2 regions of the Pantoea dispersa genome follow, and region 2 is predicted to be linked to the other one. Evidence: predicted binding sites of a transcription regulator. Region 2 holds the regulator's gene; the other holds the start of a gene.
What was found. Region 2 encodes Fur, which represses iron uptake genes when iron is present. Its sites were predicted from a motif close to ATAATAATGAGAACNACTATCAA; they were not measured.
Positions count from the first base shown of each region.

Region 1: fes (enterochelin esterase) is a predicted target of Fur. The motif match lies at 3,838-3,860, and genes of this name have one in related genera.

Region 1 covers NZ_CP082346.1:3,439,049-3,444,258, reverse strand. The annotation lists gene K7H94_RS16140 (enterobactin synthase subunit F) at 1-2,517, opposite strand, end outside; gene fes (enterochelin esterase) at 2,510-3,784, opposite strand; gene K7H94_RS16130 (TonB-dependent siderophore receptor) at 4,047-5,210, shown strand, end outside.
Region 2 covers NZ_CP082346.1:2,810,771-2,815,980, forward strand. The annotation lists gene ybfF (esterase) at 1-365, shown strand, start outside; gene ybfE (LexA regulated protein) at 535-810, shown strand; gene fldA (flavodoxin FldA) at 948-1,478, shown strand; gene fur (ferric iron uptake transcriptional regulator) at 1,831-2,280, shown strand; gene K7H94_RS13145 (hypothetical protein) at 2,342-2,737, opposite strand; gene glnS (glutamine--tRNA ligase) at 2,974-4,641, opposite strand; gene nagE (N-acetylglucosamine-specific PTS transporter subunit IIBC) at 4,793-5,210, opposite strand, start outside.

The sequences.
Region 1 (5,210 bases), 630 kb from region 2:
CAGGTACATGCGCTCGCCAGCGGCGTACGGGTCGGCGATAAAGCGGCTGGCGGTCAGCTCCGGCCGGTTGAGATAGCCGTGCGCCAGCTGAATGCCGGTAAGATAGAGATCGCCGGCCACGCCCGGCGGCACCGGCTGCATTTGCGCATCAAGAATGCGCAGGCCGGTGTTCCACACCGGGAATCCGATCGGTACGCTCGGGCCATCGACGGCGGCGAGCGCCGCGCCATACGCCGGATACCAGCTGACATCAACGGCCGCTTCGGTCGGCCCATACAGATTGTGCAGCGGCACGCGGGTCAATGTTTCCCAGCTGCGCGACAGATCGGTGGGCAATGCTTCACCGCTGCAGAACACGTTGCGCAGGCTGGCGCAGCACGCTATCGCGGCCGGGTGATCGAGCGCCGCGACAAAGGCCGCCAGCATCGAGGGTACGAAATGCGTGGTGGTGACTTTGTAGCGGGCAAACAGTTGCTGTAAGGCTTCCGGATCGCGGTGTGCATCCGGCGGCGCCATCACCAGCTGCGCGCCGACCAGCAGCGGCCAGAAGAACTCCCACACCGAGACATCAAAGCTGCTCGGCGTTTTCTGCAGCACCACGTCATCCGCCTGCAGCGGATAACGATCCTGCATCCACAGCAGGCGATTAACGATCGCCTGATGGCCGACCAGCACGCCTTTCGGCCGGCCGGTAGAGCCGGAGGTATAGATGATGTACGCGCCATCCTGCGGCGTCGGCGCGCTGGCCGGTGCCGGTGCATATTCGGCATTATACAGGGTGTCAAAGTGCAGCTGACTGACCGGCGCGATGGCGCGGAAGCGGGCACTGAGCGCGGCAGCGGTAATCAGCGTTTTGGGCGCGGCGTCTTCCAGCATCAGCTGGAGCCGCTCGTCCGGATAGCCGGTATCCAGCGGCAGATAAGCGGCCCCGAGCGTCACAATCGCCTGCAGTGCCAGCGACAGCTGCACCGAACGCGGCAGCGCCACGGCGACGATATCACCTCGCTGCACGCCGGCCGCACTGAGATCGGCCGCCAGCGCGAATACCTGCTGCTGCATCTGGCGATAGTTCAGCTGGTGCTGCGCATCGGCCAGCGCCGGTGCGTCCGGGGTGCGCTGCGCCTGCTGCGCCAGCAGCGACGCCAGGGTTTCCGCTGGCAGCGGATGGGCGGTCTGATTGATGGCCGCAATCTGCTGCTGCTCCGCTGGCGTCAGCAGATCGAGCTCGCCCAGCGCGCGCTGCGGCTGCGCGGCCAGCTGGCTGAGCAGCAGGGCAAAGCGGCTGGCATGGCGCTGCAGCGTCTCGGCAGCATAGCGCTGCGCGTTCGCCAGCAGCTCCAGCGTCAGATCGCCGTGCTCGCTGAGGTAAATTGCGATTTCCAGATCGCGCACCGGGCCGGAGGCCAGCTGATGCGTGATGCCTTCAATGCCGGCGAAATCGAGCTGGTAGTCAAACATCTTCAGGTTGATCACCGGGCCATACAGCGGATCGCTATCGCCGGGGCGGCCGAGATCGCGCTGCACCTGTTCAGCATCGTAGCGCTGATGACGGCGCATTTTTTTCACTTCCGCGGCCAGCTGAGCGGCGAGATCGCCGAGCGTTTGTCCCGGCTGGTAATGCACCGCCATCGGCAGCACGTTAATCACCGGACCGGTGGCGCACAGCGCGGCTGAGCCGATGCGGCGCATGAAGATGAAGCCGGCAGCAAAATCATTTTGTCCGCTGAGGCGAGCCAGCCACAGCGCTACCAGCGCAAAGGCCAGATCGGCGGCGCTGTGCTGTGGATGCTGGCTGGTCAGCGTCTGGAAGCGGTGACGATCCAGCGTAACGCTGTGACGCAGCAGATCGGTGCTGGCGCTCTGACCGGCCAGCGGCAGCGGCGACAGCGAGGCGGGCGCGGGCAGGGCGCGGCCTTTTTCGCGCCAGAATTCGCCGTCACGGGTGTAAGACGCCGATTGCTGATAGCGCTGATACTCGTCAACCACGGCGCTGAACGGAATAAACGGTGTCGGCTCAGGCGGCTGGTGCTGTACGGCGGCGCTGTACAGATTGGCGATGCGGCGCGTCAGCGCGGTAAAGCTGAAGCCATCCACCACCAGATGGTGATAGCGCTGATACCAGAACCAGTGCTGTTCGCCGAGGCGGAACAGACGATGGTGCCACAGCGGTGCGCCACTCAGCACACGCAGGTCGCCCTGCATATCGGCACGCATCAGGGCGCGCGCGGCGGCAGCGGCATCCGCTTCGCTGCGCAGATCAACGATGTCTGGCAGGCTGAAAGTCTGCGGCTGCGGCCACTGCAGCGGCTCGCCGTCGATTTCGCCGAACGCCATATTCAGGGTATCGGCTTCCTGCATCCCGTCGACGATGGCCTGCGCCAGCAGCGCGCTGTTGATGTCGCCGCGCAGTTCGACAAAGTGCGCGACCGCGTAAGCGTTGTGATGGCGGCTGAGCTGGTCGGCGATCCAGATGCCAGGCTGCGCCGCCACCAGCGGCAGAGTTTGTTGGTCAATCATAGTGTCGTTCATCAGAGAATTTACTGTCGCTCCGGTTCACGTCTGGCGTGATGAATGAATTTGGATTGCGCCACAAAGCTTGCAGACCGTCGAGCAGGCCACCGCGCCAGCACAGCGCGTCATGGCCGCCCTCTACCGGCTGGTAATGCACCTGATAGCCGGCAGCGGTAAGTTGTTGTTGTAATTGTTGATTGGCTTGCAGAATCAGGCCTTCACGCTGGCCTGCCTCCAGCCAGAAACGCAGCGGCTGGCGAGGTGCCAGGCCATGGTCCAGCGCCTGCAACAGCCAGCCATGCGGGTTACCGCGCTCCGGCCACCAGAAGGAGCCGGACAGGCTGAGCGCGTTACCAAAGGTGTGGGGAAAGTGCAGCGCGGCAAACACCGCGGCCAGACCGCCGAAGCTTTGCCCGGCAACCAGCGTGCGCGCCGGCTGCGCATCGTACGGCATCCAGCGTGCCACCTGCGGCAACAGCTCCTGCTGCACCGCCTGCCAGAATTGCGGATTGCATGGCAGCTCGCGGCTGCGGTGTTCGCGATCGATGATGTCGATAAACAGGTAGACCGCCGGCGGCAGCTTGCCCGCGGCGGTCAGCTGCTGCAGTGGGCCGGCGATCGGCATCTGCTGCGCCCAGAACTGACCATCGAGCAGTATCGCCAGCGGACGCGGGCCGTGCTGCGCCTCGCCTGTGGCGTATAGCCACACCCGGCGACGATTGCCGAGCAGCGCGCTGTTCCACTGCTGCTCCTGCAGCGTCAGCGTCGGGGCGCGGCCCTCATCCACCGCACGCCACACCTGCTGGTCGGGCGCGTCAGGCAGGTGCAGCGGTGACACGCCCATGCCGCGTCCGCCGGACCAGCTGCGCAGCGGATTGAGCGCATCGGCCTGCGCGGCAGGGAATTTTTCGCGCCACCAGTGGCGCAGCGCATGCATGTCAGGCTCGCCGCTGAAATCGCTGGCCTGCCGATCCGGCATCAGGCAGTAGCTGCCGCGCCAGTGTGACGGCAGCACGGTTTGCCAGTACCAGACATCGCTACTGGCGACGCGCATCAGCGATTGCGGCGGGCGCCGCTGGTGGTGATCGGTCACGCCGGTGATGTTGATCCACACGCGCTGGGTGTGGGAGGTGGTTTCACTGCCTTGCGGATCGCGCCAGAAGAAGGTCACCAGACAGGTGCCATCCTGCTGCGGCTCAATGCGCGGAATGCCCTGAGTCTGTTGCTCCTGCCACCAGGCTTCGCTACCAATTCCATCATTTCGCCAGGTCATAGGGGCTGCCAGTCGCCGTCTGTACGGGGAGGTTTACATAGGATTGATAAATAATAATATTGATAATTATTTGCATTTGCAATAGGGTGACTGCGCTCAAAATGAGCACGCACGTTCCGTCTGGCACCCGGTAAGTCATGGGATTCAGCAAAGGATGGCCCTGCCAGGTGTGAACGGCTGCGCGATAAAGACAGGGATCTTCTCACCGGCTCGCCAGTCACTCCGCTGTGGCGCAGAACTGGCCTTCCAGGAATGAAAAAAAATGAAGCATTACTCGCGGTTAACCTTCGCTATTTTGATCGAACTGGGGCTCAGCGCCTCACTGCTCTCCGGCAGCGCCTGGGCAGCAGAGACTTCCAGCAAGACGACTTCCAGCAACGCCTCTTCTCCCGACGCCAGCGCGATGGACGGTGGCACCTTAATGGTGACGGCCCAGCAGCAGACGCTGCAGGCACCGGGGGTTTCCACCATCACCGCCGATGAGATCAAAAAGCATCCGCCGGCGCGCGATGTCTCAGAAATTATCCGTACCATGCCGGGGGTTAACCTGACCGGTAACTCGACCAGCGGCCAGCGCGGCAACAACCGTCAGATCGATATTCGCGGCATGGGACCGGAAAATACACTGATCATGGTGGACGGCATGCCGATCACCAGCCGTAACTCAGTGCGTCTCGGCTGGCGCGGTGAGCGTGATACGCGCGGCGATACCAACTGGGTGCCGCCGGAGATGATTGATCACATCGACGTGATTCGCGGGCCGGCCGCGGTGCGCTACGGTAACGGCGCGGCGGGCGGTGTGGTGAACATCATCACCAAAAAGTACAGCGATCAGCAGTGGCACGGTTCGTGGAATACCTACTTCAACGCGCCGGAACACAAATCGGAAGGGGCGACCAAACGCACCAACTTCAGCCTTGAAGGGCCGCTGGGCGACGACTTCAACTTCCGGCTGTATGGCGGCTTAGCCAAAACCCAGGCCGACGCGTACGACATCAATGAAGGGCATGCGGCAGCGCGCACCGGCAGCTATGCTGGCAGCTACCCGGCAGGCCGCGAAGGCTCGGTTAACAAAGATATCAATGCGTTGCTGAGCTGGGCGTTTGCCCCTATGCAGACGCTGGAGCTGCAGGCCGGTTACAGTCGTCAGGGCAACCTGTACGCGGGCGATACGCAGAACACCAACACTAACGCGCTGGTGAAAAGCCTGTACGGCGATGAAACCAACCGTCTGTATCGCCAGAATATTTCACTGAAATGGACCGGCGCGTGGGATAACGGCATCAGCACCAGCAGCTGGGCGCGCTACGAAAAAACCCGCAATACGCGCATCAATGAAGGTCTGGCGGGCGGCACGGAAGGGATCTTCTCCAACAGCGGGTTCAATACCATTCAGCTGGACGACGTGCTGCTGCACAGTGAAATC
Region 2 (5,210 bases):
TCAGTGCAGCTGGCGTCACGCGCCGCAGCGCTGCGGCCGACGTGATGCGTGAACACGTGCGCGAAGAAGGCGTGATTCAGTTCATTCTGAAATCTTTCCATGAAGGCGAATGGCGCTTTAACGTGCCGGTGTTATGGGACAATTATCCGGTGCTCTCCGGCTGGCAGGAGGTGCCCGCGTGGCCTCATCCGGCGCTGTTTATTCGCGGCGGTGATTCACCCTATCTGGACAATCAGCACCGTGATGCGCTGCTGCGCCAGTTCCCGCAGGCGCAGGCGCACATTATCAGCGGTGCCGGCCACTGGGTGCATGCCGAAAAACCCGATGCCGTACTGCGCGCGGTGCGCCGCTTTTTTAACCTGTAAAAGCAAAAGCTTGCTACGGGCGGTTTAGGGTTGGCGTCGCGCCGGGCGCTGGAGTATGATGTCGCGCTAAAAATTTGCCGCGGATGCTTTTTTCGCCGCGGTCGGGCCGATAAATGTTTAAATCGCGCAGCGCCTTTCCGCCGTTCGCGCCCACGCAGTTTCACAAACCATGGCAAAAGAACAGACAGATCGTACCACGCTCGATCTCTTCGCAGACGAGCGGCGTCCCGGTCGCCCTAAAACCAGTCCGCTGTCGCGTGATGAGCAGCTGCGCATTAATAAGCGCAACCAGCTGAAGCGCGACCGGGTGCGCGGCCTGCGCCGCGTTGAGCTGAAAATGTCCAGCGAAGCGGTCGACGCGCTTAATACGCTGGCCGAGCAGCAGAACATCAGCCGCAGTGAACTGATTGAACAAATGCTGCTGGCGCAGCTCAAACTGGCGTAACGTGCGCAGACCGCACGCTGGAACACAAACTCAGCGCTTTACACATTCCGCGCTTTTCGCCGGTCTGCTATCATTCGCATAACTGTGTCGTCTTCTGACTTACTTTCACAATCAGGATTTAAGAGGTTACTCACTCCATGGCAATCGTAGGCATTTTCTTCGGCAGCGATACCGGCAACACTGAAAACATTGCAAAAATGATCCAGAAACAACTGGGTAAAGATGTCGCCGAAGTGCATGACATTGCTAAGAGCACCAAAGAAGATCTCGAAGCATTCGATATTCTGCTGCTGGGTATTCCGACCTGGTACTACGGTGAAGCCCAGTGCGACTGGGATGACTTCTTCCCGACGCTGGAAGAGATTGATTTCAACGGTAAGCTGGTAGCGCTGTTTGGCTGCGGCGATCAGGAAGATTATGCCGAGTACTTCTGTGACGCGATGGGCACCATTCGCGACATCATTGAGCCAAACGGCGCAGTGATTGTGGGCCACTGGCCAACCGAAGGTTACCACTTCGAAGCCTCTAAAGGTCTGGCAGACGACAAACACTTCCTCGGCCTCGCCATTGATGAAGATCGTCAGCCTGAACTGACTAACGAGCGCGTCGACAAATGGGTTAAGCAGATCTTTGATGAGCTGCAGCTGCAGGCGATCATCGAAGCCTGATGCTTTCCTGTCCGATGTGGGCGCTGGCTCACATCGGGCAATGGAATTACCTATAAAAATAATAGCTACGGTTTTTTAACTTTTTCCCTCAATTCTGTAGAATACCCGCAACGGTCATCTGCTTATTCCTCGGGCATCAGACTGAGACTGCGCGAAAAGGAACATCGATCTGCACGATCCCGCTGAGGCTCACGACATTTCTCCTTACAGCATCCGGGGAATTGTCCGCCGCAGCCGGTTTTCATTTCGCAGGCTGAGCTCTATAATGAGACGCAAATGAGAATGCGCGTTGACCACACATTCAAGGCCTTTGCGCCGTAAGTGACTAGCAAAGTAACAGGACAATATCCGCATGACTGACAACAACTCCGCATTGAAAAAGGCTGGCCTGAAAGTCACGCTGCCCAGACTGAAGATTCTGGAAGTGCTTCAGGGACCCGGACCCGAGTCCCATCATGTCAGTGCGGAAGATTTGTACAAACGCCTGATCGACATGGGCGAAGAGATTGGTCTGGCGACGGTATACCGTGTTCTGAACCAGTTTGACGACGCCGGCATCGTGACGCGTCATAACTTCGAAGGCGGGAAATCCGTGTTCGAACTGACCCAGCAGCATCACCACGATCACCTGATTTGCCTCGACTGCGGCAAAGTGATCGAGTTTAGCGATGAATCTATCGAAACGCGTCAGCGTGAGATTGCAACACGCCACGGTATCAAACTCAGCAACCACAGCCTGTATCTGTACGGCCACTGTGCGCTGGGAGACTGCCGCGAAGACGAGACGCTCCACGATCAGTAATTGAATATGCTATGCAGTATAAAAAAACCGGTGCCAGGCACCGGTTTTTTTATGGCTGTGTTCAGGCGACCAGCGTTTCCTGCAAATAGCGCCAGCGCGGAACCGACGTGCTGCAGTCCAGCACCGCCAGCGAAATGCGGGTCTGGTTGTTGCCGTTGAGCATTTGCAGTTCGTGATACTGAATGGTCACTTCCTGCTGCTGCTGGGAAATGATGGCATGCTCACTGGTGGCGATTCGCATCCCTTCCCGCTGCCCGTGCAGTTTGCGAAACAGGGTTTCAGTGTCATTGAGATCGAGCTGTTTGCCTTGCGGCGTCACCATTTTGAAGTCGGGATGAAAGTGCGACAGCAGCAGATCCATACTGTCATCGCTGCCTTCGGTCTGATTAAAAATACGTTCGATAAGCTGATGTAAAACCACCACGCTATGTTTGGCTTCCAGAGCGAGACTTGTCATTTTTCTTCCTTCGCTAACCCGCACAGCAACATTTAAGAGCGCATAGCCTACCTGAAAATAACGATTTCACACGGGTAAATTAGTTAATTTTATTAAAGTCAGATTAGTCGTAATCGCGCGTAATTACTGTTTTTTGTCTGGTTCAGCATAATCGATTCCCGTTTGCAGATAACGGGCAATAAAAAAGGGCGATTGCTCGCCCTTTGCTGATCATATCGTGCTATCAAGCAGTAAAATTATTCGCCGATTTTTGCCCAGGTATCACGCAGACCCACAGTGCGGTTGAACACCAGTTTCGACGGCTGCGAGTACACGCTGTCAGCGCAGAAGTAACCTTCGCGCTCAAACTGATACGGCGCCAGCGCGCTGGCGGCACGCAGACCCGGCTCAACGAAGCCCTGTTTGATCTCCAGCGAGTTCGGGTTAATGGTGGTGAGGAAATCCTCGGCCGCGCCCGGGTTTGGCACGCTGAACAGACGATCGTACAGGCGGAATTCGGCAGGCAGCGCGTGAATCGCCGACACCCAATGGATAACGCCTTTCACCTTGCGGCCATCGGCCGGATCTTTGCTCAGGGTGTCGACATCGCAGGTAGCGTAGATGCAGGTGATGTTGCCGGCTTCATCTTTCGCCACGCGCTCGGCACGAATGACATAAGCGTTGCGCAGACGAACTTCTTTACCCAGCACCAGACGTTTGTACTGCTTGTTGGCCTCTTCACGGAAGTCGGCGCGATCGATCCACACCTCACGGCTGAACGGCACCTCACGCGTGCCCATCTCCGGCTTGTTCGGATGGTTCGGCATGCTGATGATTTCTTCATGCCCGGCCGGCAGGTTCTCGATCACCACTTTCAGCGGATCCAGCACCGCCATGGCGCGCGGCGCGTTCTCGTTGAGGTCGTCACGAATGCACGACTCCAGCGACGCCATCTCAACAATGTTGTCCTGCTTGGTCACACCGATACGGCGACAGAATTCGCGGATTGACGCCGCGCTATAGCCACGGCGGCGCAGACCGGATACGGTCAGCATGCGCGGATCGTCCCAGCCTTCAACAATCTTCTCGCTCACCAGCTGTGTCAGCTTACGCTTCGACATCACCGCATATTCCAGATTCAGGCGCGAAAACTCGTACTGACGCGGATGCACCGGAATAGTGATGTTATCCAGCACCCAGTCGTAGAGACGACGGTTGTCCTGGAACTCCAGCGTACACAGGGAATGGGTGATGCCTTCCAGCGCATCGGAGATGCAGTGGGTAAAGTCGTACATCGGATAGATGCACCACTTGTTGCCAGTCTGGTGGTGTTCGGCAAATTTAATGCGGTACAGCACCGGATCGCGCATCACAATAAAGCTGGATGCCATGTCGATTTTGGCACGCAGACAGGCTTTGCCCTCTTCGAAGCCGCCATCACGCATCTTCTGGAACAGCGCCAGGTTCTCTTCCACGCTGCGATCGCGATACGGGCTGTTTTTGCCCGGCGCGGTTAGCGTGCCGCGGTATTCACGGATCTGCTCTGGCGACAGCTCGTCAACGTAGGCCAGGCCTTTGTTGATCAGCTCAACCGCGTAGTTGAACAGTTGGTCAAAGTAGTCAGAGGAGTAACGAATGTTGCCGCTCCACTCAAAGCCCAGCCATTGCACATCATTCTTGATCGATTCAACGAACTCCATATCCTCTTTGACCGGATTGGTGTCGTCGAAACGCAGGTTGCACTGCCCCTGATAATCTTGTGCGATACCAAAGTTCAGGCAGATCGATTTTGCATGGCCAATATGCAGGTAACCATTGGGCTCAGGCGGGAAACGGGTATGCACACTGTTGTGCTTACCGCTCGCCAAATCTTCGTCGATGATCTGACGAATAAAGTTCGTTGGGCGGGCTTCAGCCTCACTCATCTCAAAATCCTCAAAACAATAGCGGGTGATTTGTACCACGAAGTAACGGAGTATGATCCACAAAGCGCTGAAGGGAAACAACCGTTTGTTGGTCGTTTTAAAACAAAAAAGGCAGGAATTGCTTCCTGCCTTCAGTGACGCTCAAAACGTGTTAATTTTTCACTTCATACAGCGGCGTAACGCCTGCCACCACGGTACCGCCTGCCAGCAGATTCAGACCAGCAAAATCATCGCTGTTGCTGACCACCACCGGGCTGATCATCGAACGCGCATTGGCGTTGAGGAAGTCCAGATCCATTTCGAGGATCGGCTGGCCCGCTGTGACGGTTGCGCCCTCTTCCACCAGACGGGTAAACCCTTTACCTTCCAGCGCGACGGTATCGAGACCCATGTGCACGACAATCTCGACGCCATTTTCGGCTTCAAGGCAGAATGCATGGTTGGTGTTGAAGATTTTCACCACGGTACCCGCCACCGGCGCGACGACAGTTTTATCGCTCGGTTTGATCGCCAGACCATCGCCTACCGCTTTGCTGGCGAAGGCTTCATCCGGCACGTTTTCCAGCGCT